Regions from separate parts of the Glutamicibacter sp. BS14 genome, predicted to be linked through region 2. Evidence: riboswitches for the same ligand, from Rfam matches in the RefSeq annotation. Region 2 holds a riboswitch; the other holds the start of a gene.
What was found. Region 2 has a riboswitch for S-adenosylmethionine ahead of AC1Z36_RS16075 (bifunctional o-acetylhomoserine/o-acetylserine sulfhydrylase). Riboswitches for the same ligand answer to the same signal wherever they lie in the genome.
Positions count from the first base shown of each region.

Region 1 (7,389 bases), 1.0 Mb from region 2:
GTGATGATGACCTCCCAGAGCTGCTGGGTGCGCCCTTGGAATAGCGCGGTGGCGATCACCTGGACCCGTGCTCCGGTGGAAGGGCGCAGGAAGTCGGTGGCGTTGTGCACGCCGACTGCGAATTGCCCGCGTTCGGCCACCGCGTAGCTGGCGCCCACCGATCCTGCGCTCTCGATGATCGAGGTGTACACGCCGCCATGCACCACGCCCCAGGGGGTGTGGTGGTTCTCGTCCAACTGCGCGTGGCCGCGTACTTCAGTGGCTGTGATTTCATCGAATTCCAGTCCGATGCTTTCGCTGAAACGGCTGGACTTGTTGGGAATCCGTGGTGCTGGGTTATCCAATTGGTGATCCTCGGGCTAGTTCGGTGTGCTGGCTTCTAGCGCCTGGGCGCGCAGGACATTCTTCTGCACCTTACCAGTGGAGGTGCGCGGCAGATCCTGCGGGAAGACGATGGTGCGCGGCACCTTGAAACCGGCCAGTTTTTCGCGGGCGAATTCAATCAGCGTTTGCGCGTCCAGGGAGGATCCGCTGGCGCGGATGACATATGCCACCGGACGCTCGCCCCATTTCTCGTCCGCTATGCCGATGACGGCCAGGTCCAGCACCTCAGGGTGCGAGGCCAGCGCCTGCTCCACCTCGATGGTGGAGATGTTCTCGCCGCCGGAAATGATGATGTCCTTGGCCCGGTCGCGCACCTGGATGTAGCCATCCGGGTGCATGACACCCAGATCGCCGGTGTGGAACCAGCCGCCATGGAAAGCTTGGGTAGTGGCCGCTTCATCGCGGTAGTAGCCGATCATGACGTTATTGCCGCGCAGCACGATTTCGCCCATGGTCTGTCCATCCGCCGGGACATCGTTCATGTTCTCGTCAACAATGCGTGCGGACTCGGCGGTAATCATGCCAACGCCTTGGCGGGCGAGCTTCGCGGCCCGGTCCGGGCCATCGAGGGCATCCCACTCATCCTGGTACTCGCACACCGTGTACGGTCCGTATACCTCGGTGAGGCCATATACATGGACTACCTCGATGCCCAGTTTCTGCAGCTTGGAGATGATTGCAGGGGACGGGGGAGCACCTGCGGTGGTGATGCGCAGTGGCGCATCGAGCTGGTGGGCGCGGGTGGAGTCAGCGATGATCGAGCAGACGGTTGGAGCGCCGCACAAGTGGGTGGTCCCCAGATTCTCGATGGCATCCCAAACGGCATCTTCGCGCACGCCGCGCAGGCACAAGTGGGTTCCTCCCGCTGCGGTGACCGCCCACGGAGTGCACCAGCCGTTGCAGTGGAACATCGGCAGGGTCCACAAATAGCGGGTCTTGGCGGTAAAGCCCTGGTGGTGCGCTTCGCCCAACGAGTTCAGGTAGCTGCCGCGGTGCGAGTAGAGCACGCCCTTCGGCTTGCCGGTGGTGCCCGAAGTGTAGTTCAGGGTGATCGGAGCCCGCTCGTCAGCGATGGCGTAGGGAAGCTTTTCATCCGCGGCTTCTGCGATCAGTTCGTCCAGGGTGGCGTCGACTATTACCTCGGGACGCTCTCCGGCGAACTGGTCATCGGTGATCTCGATGAGCGCCTCCAGTGTTGGGTTCTCTTGGCGCAGAGTCTTGGTGTTCTCCAGCAGCTCTGTGTCGGCAAGCATCAGCTTGGCGGCAGAATGATCAACGATGTACTGCAGCTCGTGGGCCGAGAGGCGGGTGTTCAGGGCAATGAGTACTCCGCCCGCCAGCGGTACGGCGTAATGCGCCATGAGCATCTCGGGAGTATTCGGTGCCAGCACGGCCACGCGGTCGCCTGGCTCAATGCGTGCTTTCAGCGCCTGGGCAAAGCGGTGCACCCGTGCTTCGAATTCTTCATAGGAGAAGCTGCGAGTTCCATGGATTACGGCGGTCTTCTTCGGATAGGCCTCGGCTGTGCGTTCCAAGAAACGCAGTGGGGTCAATTCTGAATGGTTGGCCTGAATCTCTACCATGGTGTGGCTATTCCTCAATCGTCATCGGTGGTTACGGAGAACAATAAGCGGGAGTGTGACTCAACGCACTCCACGACCAATAGTGGCATGAACCTCAGCGTCATGCCGAGAAACCAAGTTTCATTACGGTGGGCGGTAGGGAATTCGCGGCAGGGCCCCGAGCCCAGGGGAGGCGTTGGTGTTCTGCCGAATCAAGATCGGCGAAAGCCTGCTGCGATCGTGGGGCCGAGGTGTTCAAAGAAGCGCGGCATCTGGCGAATAAAAGACTGCCCAAGGGCTTGCTGCGGGGCCTCGGATCGAATATTGCGTCGAATATTGCGATTTGCGAAGTGAAATGTTTGACGACTGTTCGTCATGAGCCATATCGTTTTAAACAGAATCAAGAGCATCAGCTATAAGCCCTGGCTTGCTGATCGGCAACCCTCTCAACGGTAGTGGGGTGCTCCAGGTGAGGATTCGGTTCCACGCAAAATGTGCTGGAACAAGTACCGCACACGGCGCGGAACTTCAGCCCAAGCGGCTTCGAGTAACGAGAAGCCAATGCTTGCAGGCTACTGCGCGGTGGGCAAGACCCAAAGGAATCGAGCCATGTCATTGAATCTTGAACTTGACCCGTTGACCCTGCGCAAGGTTTTCGCTCAGCATCCATCAGGGGTAGCCGCCCTCTGTGCAGAACTGGATGGCGTGAAGACGGGAATTGTCGCTTCATCGTTTACCGTGGGAGTTTCCCTCGAACCTGCACTGGTGATGTTCGCCGTGCAGAAGTCCTCGAACACTTGGCCAAAGCTGCGCGAAGCTGGCCGCATTGGCGTCTCAGTGCTGAGCGAACGCAATGATGGTGTCTGCGCTCAGATTGCCTCGAAAAATGGCGACCGGTTCCGCGGAATCGATACCTATTCCTCGGATCAGGGCGCGCTCTTCGTCAACGACTCAACGTTGTGGCTGGAGACTTCGATCTACAACGAGGTCGAAGCGGGGGATCACTGGGTAGTCCTGATGGAAGTCCACGGGCACCGCACCTCCGAGCACTCGCCACAGATCTTCCATGATTCGCGGTTCCATTCGCTGCCGATTCCTGAGCTCGTATAAGCGCTTCGCATCTTCCAAAGCTCCGGCCAGATCAAAACATCGATCTGGCCGGAGCTTTTTGAATTCCGGTTAGGCGGGTTGAGCCGTTCCCCGCAGCCCTCGACACCGGCAATGCCCGTTCTCTCACGCCACCCTGAAGACGTGGCAAGATGGCTGGCAATCTCATGGCCTGCCTTCTTGGGCCAGCTGCCCCAGGCATTTGGCGATAACCTCGTCATCAAAGTATCTGTCGCGAGAAACCTTGAACTCGCCATATCCGCCACCCGCCTGGGCTGTCGAACAGAACCGCGCAGATAGCTCATGGATCCTCGCTGCACGCTGGACCAGAGCGGCAGCGAATTGCCGGCAACCCTCGGATGGGGCTTCCGAGCCATGCAAAGGCTGCGCATCACAAATGAAACCGGCGCTTTATGGCGTCTTCACTGGCGCGCGTCGCGGACGCGAAGTGGCGAGAGTGCGCCGGCAGCCCAGTCGCTGATCCAGGTTCGCCCGCCGAGTCGTTGCACACATTAAGTTATCCACCGCCCCCGAACGCAGAAACCCTAGCCGATTGTGGACTACTGGAAGATCCGGCCTTGCTGGCGAATTTAATCCACGGTGACTTAGGGTTTTGTAAATTCACCAGTATCCACAAGGTTATCCACAAAACTGTGGACAAGACGTGGGCAAATGTGTACAAAGGGTGAAAAACCCTGGGAACTGGGCGATTAAGGGTGTTGATAACCTTGGGTCGGTTGGCGTGAGCTTCAATGAATTAAGTTTCTGTCCACAGGTGTGCGAATACAAACAACCAAGTCAACAGATATTAATGATACGTAGAGTGGGGTAATCCACAGAGTTCTCCCCAGACTGTGAACAGGGAACTCCACAGGTAGAGGAGTGTTATCCACATATTCTGTGGATAATGAGGTTTACGCCTGTTAATAACAGCCCTAGTGTTGGGTTCGGGAGAGAAATATCCACAGGCGCCTGACATCCAAATGTCCGTATCGACTGACACGATGAAGCGTTGCCATGAGGCAAGGATAATTTTTCCCAGCGGGTCAATAGGGGATGGAAGTGTCTGCAATGAGTGCTGAGCCGGTTTACGAAGGACGAGATTCCGACGCAGGGCGCAAGCCGCCACAGGATATCGAGGCCGAGATGTCGGTCCTCGGTGGCATGATGCTCTCCAAGGACGCCATTGCTGACGTCGTTGAATCCATTCGCGGCACCGACTTCTACCGTCCCTCCCACGAATCAATTTACGAGGCGATTGTCGACCTCTACGGTCGTGGCGAACCAGCCGATGCGGTCACCGTAGCCGACTTGCTGACCAAGCGCGGCGAGATCTCGCGCATTGGTGGCGCCGCCTACCTTCACAATCTCATCCAGCAGGTTCCAACTGCAGCCAACGCCGGGTACTACGCAGAAATCGTGCGCGAACGCGCCGTGCTGCGCCGATTGGTTGACGCCGGAACGCGTATTGTCCAGATGGGCTACTCTCCAGATGGTGAAGTTGATGCGATCGTCAACGAAGCCCAAGCAGAGGTCTACAAGGTGGCCGAGAACCGCAGCAGTGAAGACTACGTGCGCCTTTCGGACATCATCGAAGACACCGTTGATGAAATCGAGAACGCGGCCAACGCGGGCGATGGCATTACCGGTGTGCCCACCGGATTCTATGAATTCGACGAGCTGACCCAGGGCCTGAAGGGCGGCCAGATGATCATCATCGCCGCCCGTCCTGCGGTGGGCAAGTCAACCTTCGCGCTGGACTTCGCCCGTTCTGCTGCCATCAAGCACAATATGGCCACCGTGTTCTTCTCCTTGGAAATGGGCCGCAATGAAATTGCGATGCGCCTGCTCTCGGCCGAAGCATCCATCCAGCTCCAGGATCTGCGCAAGGGCTCGGTGGAAGACGCGCAGTGGACCAAGATCGCCACGACCATGGGCCGGCTGAACGAAGCCCCGTTGTTCATTGATGATTCGCCGAACATGTCCATGATGGAAATCCGTGCCAAGTGCCGTCGCCTCAAGCAGCGCAACGAGCTGCGCATGATCATCCTGGACTACCTGCAGCTGATGAGCTCGGGCAAGCGCGTGGAATCGCGCCAGCAGGAAGTTTCCGAGTTCTCGCGTAACCTCAAGCTGCTCGCCAAGGAACTCGACGTTCCGTTGATTGCGCTGTCGCAGCTGAACCGTGGTTCCGAGCAGCGTACCGACAAGAAGCCAATGGTTTCGGACCTGCGCGAATCGGGCTCGATTGAGCAGGACGCCGACATGGTGATTTTGCTGCACCGTGATGACGTCTACGACAAGGAAAACCGTCCGGGCGAAGCTGACGTGATTATCGCGAAGCACCGTGCCGGTCCGACCAAGACCATCACCGTGGCCTTCCAGGGCCACTACTCGCGCTTCAACAACATGTCCACCGAGGGTTAGTCCCAGTCAGAACTCATATGGCACCTACTAAGCCAGCGAATTGCTGGCTATAGTGGGTGCCATGTTCGCTTCGATGCAGGCTTTGCTGTGGGGCACTGTGGCCGGCTCGGCCCTGCTGCTGGGATCTGGCGCGGCCTGGTGGCTGAAGATCCCCAAGGTCTGGGTCAGCGCCATCATGGCCTTCGGTGCCGGGGTCCTGGTCAGCGCACTGGCCTTCGAGCTGGTGCTCGAAGCCTATGAAACCGGCGGCCTCGTTGCGACGCTGGGCGGCGTGATCGTGGGCGCTGCCTTGTATTTCGGCGCGAACCGGCTGCTGGCCTGGAGAACCTCAAAGCGGCAGGCGCAGCGCGCAGGAGAGCAGGAGCCATCGGGAACCGCGCTCGCGGTCGGTGCACTCATCGACGGCATTCCCGAGTCCGTGGCCCTTGGACTTTCCGTGGTCGCCACCGCGAGCATTAATCCGGCGATGCTCATCGCCATATTCATCTCCAATGTCCCCGAGGGACTGGCGAGTACCGCACAGATGAAAGCGTCCGGGCGCAAGGGGTCCTCGATCGTTTTGCTCTGGGGATCGATAGCCATTTCCTGCGGCATCGCTGCCTTCCTCGGAGCGCTGCTGCTGGAATCCATGCCCGGTGAAGTGCTGGCCTTCGCCACCGCGGTCGCTGCCGGAGGCATCTTGACGATGATCGCCGACACCATGATCCCGGAAGCCTACAAGGTGGAGCACGACTACACCGGGTTGCTGGTGACCTCGGGCTTCCTGGCGGCCTTCAGCCTGCACGTGATCGGCGGCTAGGGGAAACCTGAGATCATGGATGCATGCCCCTGAACCGCAGCAGCCAATCAGCCGAGCGCGCCGAGTCCACGATCTATGCTCCGCAGTATCTTGCCACCACCCTTGGCATGTTCGTGCTCGTCTTCCTGGTCGCTTTCGAATCCATGGCCGTGACCACGGTAATGCCACTGGTCAGCGAGCTGCTGGAGGGCGAACGCTACTTCGCCCTGGCCTTTGCCGCGCCAATCGCCAGCGGGATGCTGGGGATGGTTGCCGCCGGAGAAGTCACCGACCGGTGGGGGCCCAAGCACCCGCTGTCCATCGCCGTGGCCGTTTTCTGCATTGGGCTGCTGATCTGCGGTTCAGCCGAGAACATGCAGGTCCTGATTGCCGGGCGCATCTTGCAGGGAATTGGCGGTGGCGCGATCACCGTCGCCATCTACGTGCTCATTGCCCGCGCGTATCCTGCGCATCTGCATTCCAAGATCTTCGCCCTGTTCGCTACCGCCTGGGTGGTCCCGGCGATGATCGGCCCCTGGCTGGCCGGCTTGATGGCCGTGCACCTCGGTTGGCGCTGGGTGTTCTCCGGCGTGGCGGTGCTGGTGGTTCTCGCGTTCTGCGGGATCGTGCCGGCGTTGAAGTCGCTGAGCTCCCAGCGCAATCCGGACCTGGGGCCGATTTCCAAGAAGCGGCTGATGCTGGCCGGCCTGACTGGACTGGCTGTCATCTGCATGAACTTGCTCGGCAATGCGCAGGGCAGCTGGTCCCTTCTGGGACTGGTCTTGGCATTGGCGGTAGCCCTTGCAGCAATTCGCCCGTTGCTGCCCAAGGGCACGTTCAGCTTGGCCAAGGGGCTGCCGTCCACCATCATGACCCGCATCTTCGTGGCCGGGGCCTTCTTCGGCGTGGAAGTCTATCTGCCGTACCTGCTGCGCGAGGATTACCAGCTGGGTCCCGACCGGGCGGGCCTGATCCTGACGGCCTCGGCATTGTGCTGGTCGGTGGGTTCATGGCTGCAAGGAAAGCTGGGGGATAAGGTGGAATCCTCCACCTGCATCACCGTGGGTGCGATCGCCGGCAGCGTAGCGATTTCAACCGCATTGGCCACCGCGATCTTCCATCCGCCGGTCC
Region 1 covers NZ_CM167801.1:589,698-597,086, forward strand. Annotated here, with positions in the region: gene AC1Z36_RS02855 (PaaI family thioesterase) at 1-344, opposite strand, end outside; gene AC1Z36_RS02860 (AMP-binding protein) at 360-1,967, opposite strand; SAM riboswitch class IV at 2,345-2,461, shown strand; gene AC1Z36_RS02865 (flavin reductase family protein) at 2,556-3,056, shown strand; gene dnaB (replicative DNA helicase) at 4,125-5,480, shown strand; gene AC1Z36_RS02875 (ZIP family metal transporter) at 5,542-6,279, shown strand; gene AC1Z36_RS02880 (MFS transporter) at 6,303-7,389, shown strand, end outside.
Region 1: another riboswitch for S-adenosylmethionine. It lies ahead of AC1Z36_RS02865 (flavin reductase family protein); the one in region 2 lies ahead of AC1Z36_RS16075 (bifunctional o-acetylhomoserine/o-acetylserine sulfhydrylase).

Region 2 (7,389 bases):
AGATCGTCTTGGTTCTTGCCCTGTCTTTGGGACAAAGCGCGGTCTACTCGCTGCTGAGCTTTGCCGATAAGGTCACCCGGGCGCCACTGCGCGAGCAGACTACATCCTTGAACAACCCGCTGAGCACCCGCGAGTTCTTTGATTTCTCCTACCAGCTGCTGGACATCTTCTTTGCATTGGTACCCGTCGTGCTGGCGCTCTACCTGATGAAGCGCACGACCGGACGAACTATCCGGGACATCGGTTTCGATATGCGCAAGCCGGGCAAGGACGCACTGCTCGGGGCGGGGATGTTCTTGGCCATGGGAGTGGGAACGCTGGGCGTCTATGCCGCTGGACGGGCACTGGGCGTCACCACAGCACTGTCAGCAGCGAATCTAGGCGATTATTGGTGGAGCGTTCCCGTGCTTCTGCTGTCGGCTGCACGTCATGCAGTCCTCGAAGAAGTGCTGATGCTCGGATTCCTGTTCACCTACGCCAAGATATTGAAGCTGGGCTTGTGGAGCACCATTATTGGTTCTGCGATAATCCGAGGCAGCTACCACCTCTACCAGGGGGTGGGGCCGATGATCGGCAATATGCTCATGGGCGTCGTCTTCGGCTGGGTATACCAGAAGTACGGGCGGGTGATGCCGCTGGTTATCGCGCACTTCCTGCTTGATGCCATCGGCTTCGTGGGATACGCCTTGGTCGGGCCGGCCATCGGAATCGGCCAGTAGCGCCGGTAAGCTGAGCCAATGCAGATTACCGTGCTGCGCGAGGAGGACCTTCGCCAAGCAGTTGAATTGTGGGAAGCAACTGGGCTGACTCGTCCGTGGAATGATGCGCTCGCCGACGCCCGACGGGCTTTGGCCGAGCCTACTTCCACGGTGCTGTCCATCGTTGAGAACGATCAACTCATGGCTACTGCGATGGTTGGCCATGATGGCCACCGAGGTTGGCTCTACTATGTTGCGGTGGATCCGTGCCGGCAGGGCAACGGCCTGGGAAGGGCGCTGGTGGATGCCGCTGTCCTGTGGCTGCGGGATCTCGGCGTGCCCAAGGTGCAGCTCATGGTCCGCGAGGAGAACTCTGCCGTCATCGATTTCTATGAACGGCGGGGCTTCGAAGACCAGCACGTCGCGGTCCTGGGGAAGCGGCTGGACCGGCCTTAAGGAAAAGAAAGTAGGTGGGGACGCCATTGTCCCCGCCTACTTGCGATCTCTGCGGAACTGTTTACAGCACCACGGTTCCGGACTCGGTCTCAAAGGTAACCGACATGATGCCCGGAGTGCCATTCGGCGCTTCATATTGCATGGTGACAGCGCCCAAATTGACGTTCTGCGGCTGGCCCAGCCAATCCAGCACCCGTTCACGCGAGCCGGCGATGGAGATCTGGCTGATGGCGCCGGCAGGTTCCAGCGCCTTGGACGGATGCAGCTCCTCGGATCCTTCATCCCAGGAAATCAGGTACGGGCACTGCGGATCGGCGATCAGGCCCTTGATGCCAATCTGCTGCCAGGTCAGTTCGCGGCCATCAGGGAACTTCCGGTTGCCCGGCACCGACTTGCGGCCCAAGCGGTCCTCGGCACTGGATAGATCCTCCACCGAGACGCACCAGCCCATCCAGCCGCCGCCGAGCTCCGAACGGGCGCGAACCGCCTGTCCGAAGGGTGCCTTGTCGCTGGCCGGGTGGTTCAGGACTTCAACCACCTCCAGGTACTGGCCATGCTTGAGCGGGAAGATGACATTGCGTGTTCCGAATCGTGGATGCACGCCGCCCTTGACGAATTCCAGTCCAAGGGACTCGGAGATTCTTTCAGCGGTTGGCAACAGCCCGTCCGGGCCGCATGCATAACTTACGTGATCTAGCCTCATCATGTGCCCATCATGACAACATGTGATGCGAGTCTCTACTTAGGCACACCTAAGTTCCGTGATGCTATCGAATACTCTGCGATGAACCTGCAATATTCGCGAAATATGACCGATTGAGTCCAATCACCAGCCCTTGCGTTGCAAAAATCTTCGGTTTTCGGGCAAACTGGTACCAGGTCATGAGTCCCAGTAACAAGCCCCGGCTTACTGGGCGGCAACCCTCCAACCGCGGTGGGGTGCCCCGGGTGAAGACCTGGCCCTTGAACGCACAAGGCATCAAGGACAAGCGCGGGTTACCCCTGGAAGTCGTCACGATATGGTGCTTCCTGTCGGTGTCTTTTCAGTGGCGTACCCCCATAGTCATGAAACGCTATTTGGAGGAAACCATGAGCAATAACTGGTCATTTGAAACCCGTCAGATCCACTCCGGCCAGACCCCGGATCCGACGACCGGGGCACGGGCTCTCCCGATTTTCCAAACCACCTCTTTCGTCTTCCCCAGCGCCCAGAGCGCTGCTGCACGTTTCGCGCTGCAGGAACTGGAGCCGATCTACACCCGTATCGGCAACCCGACCACCGACGCGGTGGAAACCCGCATCGCTGACCTGGAGGGCGGCGTTGGAGCACTGCTGCTCTCCTCGGGACAGGCTGCCACCACTTTCGCCATCTTGAATTTGGCCGAAGCCGGCGACCACCTGGTGGCCAGCCCCAGCCTGTACGGCGGAACCCAGAACCTGCTCAAGCACACGCTCAAGCGCCTGGGCATCGAGGTCACCTTCGTTTCCGACCCGGACAACCTGGATGATTGGCGCGCCGCGGTGCGTCCGAACACCAAGGCCTTCTTCGGGGAAACCATCTCCAATCCGCGACAGGACGTCCTGGACATCGAGGGCATCTCGGCGATCGCCCACGAAGCTGGCGTGCCGCTGCTGGTGGACAACACCCTGGCCACCCCGTACTTGATCCGCCCGATCGAGTGGGGCGCGGATATCGTGATCCATTCAGCCACCAAGTTCCTCGGCGGACACGGCAGTGCCATTGCCGGTGTCATCGTGGACTCGGGCAACTTCGACTTCGCCAAGGACGCCGACCGCTTCCCGGGCTTCAACACCCCGGACGAGTCCTACAACGGCCTGGTCTTCGCCCGCGACCTGGGTGTCAACGGCATCCTGGGCGCCAATCTGGCCTACATCCTCAAGGCCCGCGTGCAGTTGCTGCGCGATTTGGGTTCCTCGGTTGCGCCGTTCAACGCGTTCTTGATCGCACAGGGCCTGGAAACCTTGTCGCTGCGCATTGAACGCCACGGCCAGAATGCCGTAGAAGTTGCCAACTGGCTCGAAGCCCGCGAGGAAGTGCAGAAGGTCGCCTACGCAGGCCTGAAGTCCTCGCCTTGGCATGAGCGTGCGCAGAAGTACAGCGATCAGGGCGCCGGCTCGATCATCGCGTTCGAACTGGAGGGCGGTTCGGAAGCCGGCCAGGCCTTCGTGGACGCACTGGTATTGCACTCCAATGTCGCGAACATCGGCGACGTGCGCTCATTGGTCATCCACCCGGCCTCCACCACCCACGCCCAGCTCTCCGAAGCTGAGCAGGTTGCGGCCGGCGTGAGCCCGGGACTGGTGCGGCTGAGCGTTGGACTGGAGAATATCAAGGATATTCTGGCCGATCTGGAACTGGGCTTCCAAGCAGTTGCAGCCCTCGAGAACAAGGAACTGCAGGAAACCCTCTAGGCATGGCATCCATTGTGACTACTGAAGATACTCTGCGCGCCGAAGAGCTCGCCGGCGGGCAAGACGGCATTTTGCGCCGTAAGTCCGTGGGGGAGCACCACTTCGAATTCGGTGGATTCCTTCCGGACGTGGTGCTGGCCTATGAAACGTGGGGGACGCTAGCAGCTGATGGCTCCAACGCGGTGCTGGTGATGCATGCGCTCACCGGTGACGCCCACGTTGCGCAAGGCGATTCGCAAAGCGCCGGCTGGTGGGAAGAGCTCGTAGGCCCCGGCGCCACGGTTGACACCAATGAGTACTTTGTCGTGTCCATCAACATGGTGGGTGGTTGCAATGGTTCCACCGGCCCCTCGTCCTTGGGCGACCAGGGCCTGCCCTACGGTTCGAGCTTTCCCTTCGTCACCATCAAGGACTCGGTGCGCCTTGAAGCGCGGCTGGCCAAGAAACTGGGAATTGATTCCTGGCATGCGGTCATTGGCGGTTCGATGGGCGGTGCGCGCGCGTTGGAATACGCCGTCGAGTTCCCCGACCAGGTCAAGAATCTCGTAGTGATGGCCTCGAGCGCGCAGGCGACTGCCGAGCAAATTGCCTTTGCACAGGTGCAAACCCAATCCATCCGGTTGGACCCGCACTTCTGCAATGGCGACTACTACGGCAACGATGCCCGCCCGGACGCCGGTCTTGGCTTGGCTCGCCGCCTGGCCCACATCACCTATCGTTCCGAGGCCGAGCTTGAAACCCGTTTCTCGCGCAACCCGCAGGATGGCGAGAAGCCGACGGGTCTGCTCGAGGGGCCTCGCGGGCGGTACCAGGTGGAAAGCTATCTTGACCATCAGGCCAGCAAGCTGGTGAATCGTTTCGACGCCAACAGCTACCTGGTGCTCACCGAGGCGCTGATGAGCCATGATGTGGCTCGCGGCCATGAATCCCTGGAAGCCGCCTTGGCGCGACTGGCGAAGATCAACGTGGTGGTTGCCGCGGTAACCACTGACCGGTTGTACTTTCCTGAGCAGTCAGTGAAGCTGGCCTCGTCGCTGGCCAAGCCAAAACCGGTGCACTACATTGATTCGCCGATTGGCCACGATGGATTCCTGACCGACGCCACGCAGCTCGACGGCGTGCTTCGGACCTTGGTGTTCGGAGACTGAGCCCCGGAAGGGGCTCGGGAAGATTTCAAAGCCTGAAGCAGTTCCGCCAGTAATCGGTGGAACTGCTTCAGGCTTTTCGTGCCTACTTGGCGCTGTCGCCGGCGCCGAGCGAGTCGTTTGGCTTGGTCTGCGCAAACGGCGTGGCCGAGGGCCGCTTCGGGGTGATGCCGTCGCCGGAGGACTGGTGGCGCAGGCGGCGCAATACCCAGGGAGCAAGATGCTCACGCGCCCACTGCAGATCCTCCTTGCGGGCTTCCCGCCAGCTGCGTTCATCCACGGCCGGAACGATTTCGGTGTCCAGCGGATGCGCGACGTTCAGCGAGTCCAGTGCCATGGCGGCAATGCGCTGGTGCCCGGCGGGGGAGAAGTGCAGGCGATCCGGTGCCCACATCTGGGATTGGTGCAACTCCTGCAAGGCCCACATGTCCGCCACGATGGCGTCGTGGCGGGCGGCTACGGTGCGCACGTTTTCGTTGTAGATCGCCACCTTGCCTCGGATGCTTCCCAAAACCGGGGTATCGCGAATATCGGGCCCGGTGAAGAGCAAGAGCGTGGCACCCGTATCGGTGAGCTTGGCTACCGCATTGTCGAGGATATCTGCAATCTTGTCTGGATCCCCGCCCGGGCGCAGGACGTCGTTGCCGCCTGCGCAGAGCGAGATCAGATCGGGCTTCAGGTCAATGCAGGGATCGAGCTGTTCGGCAACGATCTGGCCAATCAGCCGGCCTCGAATGGCGAGATTGGCATACGAGAAGTCCGGGACGGTGCGGCTGAGCTCATGGGCCAAGCGGTCGGCCCAGCCAAGGTGGCGGCCGGTGCTCGACGGGTCGGGGTCGCCGATGCCCTCGGTGAACGAGTCCCCAATGGCGACATAGCGGCGCCACGGATGCAGTGGGGCATTGGCGGATGTTGATGGTTCAGAAGCAGAATCGTTTGGCACGAATCTATTGTTACCAAAGGGTAACTTATAGTCAATCATTCCCGAGGATGATTCCATGAACCGCCGTGCTAGTCGCTCAAAGCGTCCCGGCGCGCCTGCAAGTACTCGTCGCGGGTAATGATTCCTCGCGAGTGCAGGGAATCGAGTTCGGCAAGCTTGTCCTCAAGGGATTTTTCCGGCGCCAGCATAGCTGAATTAGCGGCTCTTGCCATCAGTTCGGTTTCCAGGGTCAGCGGATCAAAACCGGCGCTCTTGGCTTTGCGGTAATTGCGCACCGCTACGAAGATGATCAATCCGATAACGGCGATAAAGAGCATGGCGAACAGGGGAGTGCCGACTGAAAATACGGTGTCCACGTTATCGAATAGGGACGAAGCGCTTCCCGGGTCCGGTTCGATGTACCCGAAACTATCGAGATCCTCTTGCAGCTGCCCCGGAATATCTTCGCTGTATTCAATTTCGTCCATGGCGCCTATTCCTAACTCTGTCGCTGTCTCGTCCGGCGAGAGCGGCGTTCCGGAGGACCGTGAGGCCCTTGGTCCAGTTGAACACGAAAAACTTGAAAAGCTAGGCAATTTTTTGAAGATTTATAATCTTGTAACATGTCAACTGGATTTCGAGGCCTTGGAAGACCATGGTTCCAGGATAGTGCCGGCCAACGCCTTCAGGAGATTCGACGGTGATTACGGGGAAGTTCTGCTGCACCCGGGCGCTGCCATCGCCGGTGGCCGGGGACTTGATGGAATCGGGCCGCGGAAGCGCTGAGCTAGCGAGGTCCTGTTCGATAGTCTTGGGGAACTATGACTATCCCGGACCAGGCTCCAGTGGCCATCATCTCCCGTAACGACGAATCCCGCCTTGGAACTCCGCTGCTGGTGTTCCTGCACGGCTATGGCTCGAATGAACAAGACCTCATGGGGCTCTCGCAGCATCTGCCCGAAGAGTTCACTTACCTCTCGGTGCGCGCACCGCTCCAAGCAGGCCCGGGGTACAGCTGGTTCCCGCTGACCCAGGAAATCGACTACTCCATCGAGTCGGTGGCACGCAGCGTCGAAGCGCTATGGGCATTGCTGGAACCGCTGGTAAAGCAGCACTCCTCGATCACCCTGCTCGGTTTCTCCCAGGGCATGGCCATGGCCACTTCATTGGCACGCTACCAGCCCGATTCCATTGAAGCCGTCGTCGGGCTCTCGGGCTTCGCAGTGGATCCCGGGCCCTTGGATATATTCGACGACGCGAAGCTGGCAGAAAAGCCGCTGCCGCTGTTCTGGGGCCGCGACCTGGCTGACCCGGTGATCACCCGGGACAAGATCGAATACACCCTGGGGTGGGTTCCGGGGCACACCGAATTGGCCAGTGAAACCTACCGGCAGATTGGCCACTCGGTGTGCATGGAAGAACTGCAGGATGTGGCCGAGTTCCTCAACAGGGTCGTCCTGGGGAAAAGCTGACTACTGCTGCGCGGTGACCTTCACGCATTCACCATTCACGCACACCACGTCGCCGGGGCGGATCTGCGCCCCGCGACGGGTGTCCACCTCTCCGTTGACGGTGACGATTCCGTCGGAAATCATTTCCTTGGCGTGGATGCCATCCTCGGCCAGGGAGGCAAGCTTGAGCAACTGGCCCAAGCGGATGGACTCGTCGCGGATTTCTAGGTCAAAAGCTTCGTTGGCACTCATGGCTTCCATTCTTCCCTAAATAAGCGCGCTGC
Region 2 covers NZ_CM167801.1:3,393,354-3,400,742, reverse strand. Annotated here, with positions in the region: gene AC1Z36_RS16090 (CPBP family intramembrane glutamic endopeptidase) at 1-719, shown strand, start outside; gene AC1Z36_RS16085 (GNAT family acetyltransferase) at 738-1,154, shown strand; gene AC1Z36_RS16080 (VOC family protein) at 1,216-1,860, opposite strand; SAM riboswitch class IV at 2,033-2,152, shown strand; gene AC1Z36_RS16075 (bifunctional o-acetylhomoserine/o-acetylserine sulfhydrylase) at 2,244-3,587, shown strand; gene metX (homoserine O-acetyltransferase MetX) at 3,590-4,735, shown strand; gene AC1Z36_RS16065 (SGNH/GDSL hydrolase family protein) at 4,818-5,675, opposite strand; gene AC1Z36_RS16060 (SHOCT domain-containing protein) at 5,744-6,142, opposite strand; gene AC1Z36_RS16055 (hypothetical protein) at 6,141-6,440, shown strand; gene AC1Z36_RS16050 (alpha/beta hydrolase) at 6,476-7,126, shown strand; gene AC1Z36_RS16045 (RNA-binding S4 domain-containing protein) at 7,127-7,357, opposite strand.